2 regions of the Nocardioides montaniterrae genome follow, and region 2 is predicted to be linked to the other one. Evidence: riboswitches for the same ligand, from Rfam matches in the RefSeq annotation. Region 2 holds a riboswitch; the other holds the start of a gene.
The links. A riboswitch is a leader RNA that binds a small molecule or an ion and turns the genes downstream of it on or off. The one in region 2 is predicted to bind cobalamin.

Region 1: linked by a shared signal. The riboswitch ahead of ACYVJ3_RS11235 (prenyltransferase/squalene oxidase repeat-containing protein) and the one ahead of ACYVJ3_RS15605 (VWA domain-containing protein) in region 2 are both predicted to bind cobalamin.

Annotation. Positions count from the first base shown of each region.
Region 1 is NZ_BAAGSB010000006.1:114,102-118,107, reverse strand. Features, by position in the region: gene ACYVJ3_RS11235 (prenyltransferase/squalene oxidase repeat-containing protein) at 1-1,137, opposite strand, end outside; cobalamin riboswitch at 1,218-1,349, opposite strand; gene gatB (Asp-tRNA(Asn)/Glu-tRNA(Gln) amidotransferase subunit GatB) at 1,401-2,900, opposite strand; gene gatA (Asp-tRNA(Asn)/Glu-tRNA(Gln) amidotransferase subunit GatA) at 2,900-4,006, opposite strand, start outside.
Region 2 is NZ_BAAGSB010000015.1:15,041-19,046, reverse strand. Features, by position in the region: gene bluB (5,6-dimethylbenzimidazole synthase) at 1-238, shown strand, start outside; gene cbiE (precorrin-6y C5,15-methyltransferase (decarboxylating) subunit CbiE) at 253-1,464, opposite strand; cobalamin riboswitch at 1,483-1,609, shown strand; gene ACYVJ3_RS15605 (VWA domain-containing protein) at 1,616-3,565, shown strand; gene cobO (cob(I)yrinic acid a,c-diamide adenosyltransferase) at 3,567-4,006, shown strand, end outside.

The DNA.
Region 1 (4,006 bases), on a different contig from region 2:
ACCGATCACGGTGAGGTTCTTGCCCGCGATCGAGAGGCAGCCCCGCTGGCCGGCGGCCAGGTTCTTGGCCGTCGCCTTGACCGTCGAGCCGGCCTTGGCCCAGCTCGGGGTGTCGATCCACCTGCCGCCGGTCGCAGCCGGCGCGTTCACGAGGGCGGGGAACGACTGGATCGAGGTGTTGAACCAGTCGTACTTGGCACCGCTGTCGGCAGCGATGCCGTCGGCGGCACCGTTGGCGATGACCGTGTAAGTGTAGCCCACCGCGCCACCGTCGCCACTGAGCTTGCCGTCGCACGGCGAGCCCGCGATCTGGTGCGCGCGCAGCCAGACGGCGGCCTTCTGCGCAGCGGCGGTCCGGCCGCCGGCCGCGAGGGCCTGCGCGGCGAGACCCGTCGAGCTGGCGTTCTCGCCCCAGCTCGGGTCGAAGCCCCCGTCGGCCTTCTGGCTCGCAGCGAGCGCGGACACGCCTCGGGTGATCGCGTCGTCGACCGCGGCGTTGCCCGTGCCCTGCATCGGGAACAGCGCGAAGAGGGCGTCGGCGGTGTCGTCCGGGTCGGCGGCGTACGAGCACGTCGTGTCGCTCCAGCCGCCCGATGCGCACTGCATGCCGAGCAGGTAGTTGAGGGCCGTGCTCGCCTCCGAGCTGTCGCCCGCGACGAGCGCGCGGACACCGAGCGCCTGCGACCAACCGCCCTCGTAGCCGTACTGCGCCTTGACCATTCCGGTCGAGTCGTCCGTCGCCGCCTCCACCTTGGCGACGAGGTTGCCGTCGACCGTCGTCGGGTCGACGCCCACCGAGTCGTAGAAGACAGCGGCCTGCGCCGCGTTGACACCGTCGGTGCCATCACCGATCACGTAGCCGCCGACACCGGCGTCGACCGCGGACTTGATCCGGTCGAGGGTCGCCTGCGATCCGTTGAGGCCGGCGAGGGCGGTGCCGAAGTCGATGGTCGTGCCGAGGTCGCCGTTGACCAGGTTGTCGCTGCCGAGCTGCTGGGTCAGCCACGAGATCGCGGCGGCATCGGGCGACGGAGCCGTGGCGGCGTTCGCGGGCGGGGCGACGAAGGACAGACCGGCGGCCAGCACGGCGCTGGAGACACCAGCGGCGACGTACTTCCCCCAAGGACGCAGAGACATGTGGTTCCTTCCCGCTGCGTCGGCGGGAGGTGGACGGCTCGGCGGCCGGCCCCGACCCGCCGTGTTCCACGACAGCGTGATGTCAGGTAAGTCCCGTGCCAGGTGCTCCGGCTCGCCGCGTCCGCCCGCCCGAACGGCGAGGACGCGGCCCACGGTTGCGGGTCAGCGCCGGATTCAGACCGGCTTCCCCCACCACGGACTTGGTTGATGTGTTCCTGCAGGGTATCCCGGCCAGCGGGGAGCGCTGAAACCGTCCGGGTGGGTCAGCTGACCCCGAGCTTCTCCAGGATCAGCTCCCGAACGCGGGCGGCGTCGGCCTGGCCACGGGTGGCCTTCATGACGCCACCGATGATCGCGCCGATGGCGCCCATGTTGCCGCCGCGGATCTTGTCGGCGACGTCGGGCTGGGCGGCGAGGGCGTCATCGATGGCAGCGATGAGCGGGCCGTCGTCGGAGACCATCGCCAGGCCACGCTTCTCGATCACCTCGGAGGGCGTGCCCTCGCCGGCGATGAGGCCGTCGAAGACCGAGCGGGCGAGCTTGTCGTTGATGGTCTTGGCGTCGATGAGCGCCTGGACCTCGGCGACCTGGGCCGGCGTGACGCCGACCTCGGCCAGCTCGACCGACGCGTCGTTGGCACGTCGCAGCAGCTCGGCGACCCACCACTTGCGAGCGGCCTGCGGCGAAGCACCGGCGATCACCGTCGCCTCGATCAGCGGCAACGCACCGGCGGCCCAGACGTCACGCATCTCGAGGTCGGTGAAGCCGTACTCGGCCTGCAGACGGATCTTCTTCTCGGTCGGGTTCTCCGGCAGCGTGCCGCGGAGCTCCTCGACCCACTCCCTCGACGGAGCCACGGGCACGAGGTCCGGCTCGGGGAAGTAGCGGTAGTCCTCGGCGTCGGACTTCTCGCGGCCCGACGACGTGGTGCCGTCCGCCTCGTGGAAGTGCCGCGTCTCCTGCAGGACCTTGCCGCCGGCGTCGAGGATGCCCGCGTGGCGCGACATCTCGAAGCGCACCGCGCGCTCGACCGAGCGCAGCGAGTTCACGTTCTTGGTCTCGGACCGCGTCCCCAGCACCCCGGAGCCCTTCGGCGAGAGCGAGAGGTTCACGTCGGCACGGATCGAGCCCTGGTCCATGCGGGCGTCGGAGACACCGAGGGCGACGATGAGGTCGCGCAGCTGGGCGACGTACGCCTTCGCGATGGCCGGGGCCTTCTCCCCCGCGCCGAGGATCGGCTTGGTGACGATCTCGATCAGCGGGATGCCGGCGCGGTTGTAGTCGACCAGCGAGTAGTCGGCGCCGTGGATCCGGCCGGTCGTGCCACCCACGTGGGTGGACTTGCCGGTGTCCTCCTCCATGTGGGCGCGCTCGATCTCGACCCGGAACGTCTCCCCGTCGACCTCGACGTCCATGAAGCCCTCGAACGCGATCGGCTCGTCGTACTGGGAGGTCTGGAAGTTCTTCGGCATGTCCGGGTAGAAGTAGTTCTTCCGGGCGAAGCGGCACCACTCGGCGATCTCGCAGTTCAGCGCGAGACCGATCCGGATCGCGCCCTCGACGGCCTTGCCGTTGACCACCGGCATCGCACCCGGCAGGCCCAGGCAGGTCGGGCAGACCTGGGTGTTGGGCTCGGCGCCGAACTCCGTCGGGCAGCCGCAGAACATCTTGGTGTTGGTGTTCAGCTCGACGTGGACCTCCAGGCCCATCGCCGGGTCGTACGCCGCGATCACGTCGTCGAAGTCGACCAGCACGTCGCTCATCAGTTGCTCTCCTTCGAGACGTACGCCGACGGGGCGATCGGGGCGCCCCACTTGCTGATCAACGCCGCCTCGAGCGCCGCACCGACGCGGTAGAGGCGGGCGTCCTCGAGCACCGGCGCCAGGAACTGGATGCCCGTGGGCAGCCCGTCGACGGACGAGACACCGGAGGGGACCGAGATGCCAGGTACGCCGGCCAGGTTGGCCGGGATGGTGGCGAGGTCCTGCAGGTAGTTGGCCAGCGGGTCGTCGGCCTTCTCCCCGATCGGCCACGCGGTCGACGGCGCGGTCGGCGAGACCAGCACGTCGACGGACTCGAAGGCCTTCGTGAAGTCCTCGATGATCAGCGTGCGGATCTTCTGGGCCTGGCCGTAGTAGGCGTCGTAGTAGCCGCTCGAGAGCGCGTAGGTGCCGATCAGGATGCGCCGCTTGACCTCGTCGCCGAAGCCCGCGTCGCGCGAGGCGCGCATGACGTCCTCGGCCGACGGCGAGCCGTCCGGCGTGACCCGAAGGCCGTAGCGCATGGCATCGAACTTCGCGAGGTTCGAGGAGCACTCGGCCGGCAGGATCAGGTAGTACGCCGCCATCGCGTGCACGAAGCTCGGCAGCGAGACCTCCACGACCTCGGCGCCGAGGCCGCGCAGGACCTCGATCGACTCGTCGAAGCGCTCGACGACGTCGGCGCTCCACGCGTCGCCCTGGAGCTCCTTGACCACGCCGACCCGCAGGCCGGAGAGGTCGCCAGCGGCACCCTCGCGGGCAGCCGAGACCAGCCCGGTCACCGGCGTCGGGACCGACGTCGAGTCCAGCGGGTCGTGCCCGCCGATGAGCTCCTGCAGCAGCGCGGCGTCGAGGACCGTGCGCGTCACGGGACCGAGCTGGTCGAGGCTGTTGGCCAGCGCGATCACGCCGTACCGCGACACCGAGCCGTACGTCGGCTTCACGCCGACCGTGCCGGTCATGGCGCCGGGCTGGCGGATCGAGCCGCCCGTGTCGGAGCCGATCGCCAGCGGGGCCTGGAAGGACGCGACCGCCGCGGCGGAGCCACCGCCCGAGCCACCGGGGATCCGGTCGAGCGACCACGGGTTGGCGACCGGGCCGTACGCCGA
Region 2 (4,006 bases):
GAACCTCTGGCTGGCCGCGACCGCCGAGGGCCTGGGAGTGGGCTGGGTCAGCTTCTACCGCGAGGAGTTCCTCCGCGACCTGGTCGGCATGCCGTCCCACGTGCGCCCCGTCGCCTGGCTGTGCGTCGGCCCGGTCGAGGGGCTGCCCGACGTACCCGATCTCGAGCGGTACGGCTGGCGCCACCGCTCACCCCTGGAGACCGTGCTCCACCAGGAGACCTACGGCTCGTCTCACTGAGAGTGACCTCTAGGTCACTCTGGGTGAGACACGAGCGCCCACTGCGTGACGGTGCGCAGCGGCGCCCAGCCGTGGAAGGTGCCGATCGTGTCGAGCTGCTCGACGGCGATGCGGGTGAGCTCGCCGCCGTGCTCGGCGTGCAGGCGGGCCAGGAGCTGCTCGGTCTCCAGCGTCACGCCGTGGACGACCAGGCGGCCGCCGGGTCGCAACGCCGCCAGGCAGGCCTCGAGGACGCCGTCGCGAGTGGCGCCGCCACCGACGAAGATCGCGTCGGGCGCGGGCAGGTCGGCGAGCGCGTCGGGGGCGCGGCCGGTCACCACCGCGAGGCAGGGTACGCCGAGGCTGCCGGCGTTGACCGCGATCCGCCCCGCGCGGGCCGGGTCGGCCTCGATCGCGGTCGCGGTGAGCGTGGGGTGCGCGCGCATCCACTCGATGCCGACCGAGCCGGCGCCGGCGCCGACGTCCCACAGGTGCTCCCCGGGGACCGGTGCCAGGCGGGCGAGCGCCGAGGCGCGCAGGTCGCGCTTGGTGAGCTGACCGTCGTGCCGGAACGCGTCGTCGGGGAGGCCGGTGGTCCAGCCGCCGACGTGCGGACCGATGCAGGCGACGGCGACGACGTTGAGCGGCGGCGCGGTGTCGATGCCGTCGGCGGCGCGCACCGTCGTACGGCTCTCGTCGGGGCCGCCCAGGTCGCCCAGGACGGTCAGCGTCGAGTCGCCGTACCCGTGGTCGACCAGCAGCGAGGCGACCTCCGCGGGCGTCGTGGAGTCGGAGGAGAGCACCAGGATGCGGCGGCCGGGCGCCAGCTGGCGGCGTACGAGCGCGACGTGGCGACCGACCACGCTGACCACGACCGAGGTCTCGGCGGACCAGCCCATCGCGGCGCGGGCGAGCGCGACCGAGGAGACGCTGGGCTCGATGGTGACGTGGTCGGGGCCGAGCAGCTCGACCAGGGTCGTGCCGATGCCGGACACGAGCGGGTCGCCGGAGGCGAGGGCGACGACCGGACCATCGCCGAGGCTGTCGAGCAGTGACGGCAGGCCGCTGCGCAGCGGTGAGGGCCACGGCACCCGCCGGGCCGCGATCTCGTCGGGGACGAGCTGGAGGTGGCGCTGCCCGCCGAGGATCGTGGCCGCGGCGGCCACGCGGTGGCGGGTCTCGGGCAGCAGCCCGTCCCAGCCGCCGGCGCCGATGCCGATCACATGGAGAGAACGGGCGGTGCTCATGTGCACGGACGCTATCGTGAGGGCGACAGAGCACGAGGTGCCCCAACGGTGAGAGCCCGCGGGGAGAATCTGGGAAGCCGGTGGGATTCCGGCACAGGCCCGCTGCGGTAACAGTCCGAAGACCGGCCTCGCGCTCACGTACACCTGACCAATGGCGAAGCGAGCGGGAGCCTCCATGCCGGTGCACTACCCCTTCACTGCTGTTCTCGGCTGCGAGCCGGACGCACTCGACGACATGGGCCTGGCCCTCGTCCTCACCACCATCAGCCCGTCCATCGGCGGTGTGCTGGTCCGCGGTGAGAAGGGCACGGCCAAGTCGACGACCGTGCGCGCGCTGGGCAGCCTGTTCCCGCCGCTGGTCGAGCTGCCGATCGGGGCCACCGAGGACCGGGTGATCGGCTCGATCAAGCTCGAGTCCGCGCTGACCGAGGGCCGGATCGAGGTCGAGGAGGGCCTGCTCGCCCGCGCCGACGGCGGCCTCCTGTACGTCGACGAGGTCAACCTGCTGCACGACCACCTGGTCGACCTGCTGCTCGACGCGGCCGCGATGGGCCGGGTGACCGTCGAGCGCGACGGCGTCTCGGTCGAGCACGCCGCCCGGTTCGTGCTGATCGGCACCATGAACCCCGAGGAGGGCGAGCTGCGCCCGCAGCTCCTGGACCGCTTCGGCCTGACGGTCGAGGTCGCCGCCCCGCGCGATCCGTCGCTGCGGGCCGAGGTGGTGCGGCGTCGGATGGCCTACGACGCCGACCCGTCCGCGTTCTCCGACCGCCACGCCGCCGCCGAGGCAGCCCTGGCCGAGCGGATCGGCTTCGCCCGCGAGCAGGTCGAGAAGGTCCGCCTGAGCGAGGCCGCGCTGCTCAAGATCGCCGAGGTGTGCGCGGCGTTCGAGGTCGACGGCCTGCGTGCCGACATCGTCACCGCGCGTACCGCGCTCGCCCACGCCGCGTGGGTGGGCCGCTCCGAGGTCACCCGCGAGGACATCCGCCGCGCCGCGCTGCTGGCGCTGCCGCACCGCCGGCGCCGCAACCCGTTCGACGCGCCCGGTCTCGACGAGGACCTGCTCGACCAGGTGCTCGGGGACGAGGAGCTCCCACCCGAGCCGCCCGAGGGTGGTCCGGAGGGCGAGGGTGAGCGTCAGGGTGAGGGGGACGGCGCGGCCGAGCCCGGGCCTGCCGAGCCGGGCGCGACCGACGACGGTCTCGAGCCGGGCGACAGTGCGCCCTCCTCGACCACGGAGGCGCCGACGCAGTCGACGGAGCCGACGGAGCCGACCGCAGGCGCGCCCGCGCCGAGCAGCACGGTGGGCGCGGGGACGCCGTACCGCCCCAAGAACCTCAAGGTCGCCGGCCTCGGCGACGGTACGGCGGGCCGGCGCAGCCGGGCGATGTCGAGCACCGGTCGCCGGGTCGGCGCGCGTCCGGGCAGCACCGGGAGCCTGCACCTGGTCGAGACGATCAAGGCGACGGCGGCGAACGGCCTGGGGAAGCCCGGCCAGCGGCCGCGGATCAGGCCGCAGGACCTGCGGATCGCCGTACGCGAGGGGCGGGAGGCCAACCTGGTGCTGTTCTGCGTCGACGCGTCGGGATCGATGGCGGCGCGCAAGCGGATGTCGCAGGTCAAGACGGCGATCCTGAGCCTGCTGCTCGACGCCTATCGCAAGCGCGACAAGGTCGGCCTGGTCACCTTCCGTGGCGACGCCGCCGAGCTGGCGCTGCCGCCGACCCACTCGGTCGACGCCGCGGCCGCACGGCTCGAGGGGCTCCCGGCCGGAGGCCGTACGCCGCTCGCGGCCGGCCTCCTCGAGGCGGCGAACGTGCTGCGCCGTGAACATCTCCGGGACCCGCGGCTGCGACCGCTGCTGGTGGTGGTGACCGACGGTCGCGCCACCGACGGCAAGGACGCGGTGGCGCGGGCGCGGCAGGCGGCGACGTACGTCGCCAGTCTCGGCGTGAGCACCGTGGTCATCGACAGCGAGAGCGGGCCGCTGCGGCTCGGGCTGGCGCGCGAGCTCGCGCACCTGCTGGGTGCCGAGCACCTGCCGGTGGCCGAGGTGAGCGCCGAGACGCTCACCAGCACCGTGACCGGGAAGGTGGCCTGAGATGCCGCAGGGAGTGCCCGAGAACGTCCCGAACGACGGCCTGACCACGCGCCAGCGCCGCAACCGGCCGCTGCTGATCGTCCACACGGGCGAGAACAAGGGCAAGAGCACGGCCGCGTTCGGGCTGGGCCTGCGGGGCTGGAACCAGGGCTGGAACGTCGCGGTGTTCCAGTTCGTGAAGTCGGCGAAGTGGAAGGTCGGCGAGGAGTCGGCGTACCTCGCGCTCGGCCAGCTGCACGAGGAGACCGGCGTCGGTGGGCCCGTGCAGTGGAACAAGATGGGCGACGGCTGGTCCTGGTCGCGCAAGAAGGGCGAGGACGAGGACCACGCCCAGGTCGCGCGCGACGGCTGGGAGGAGATCAAGCGGCGGATGCTGGCCGAGGAGCACGACCTCTACATCCTCGACGAGTTCGCCTACCCGGTGAAGTGGGGCTGGATCTC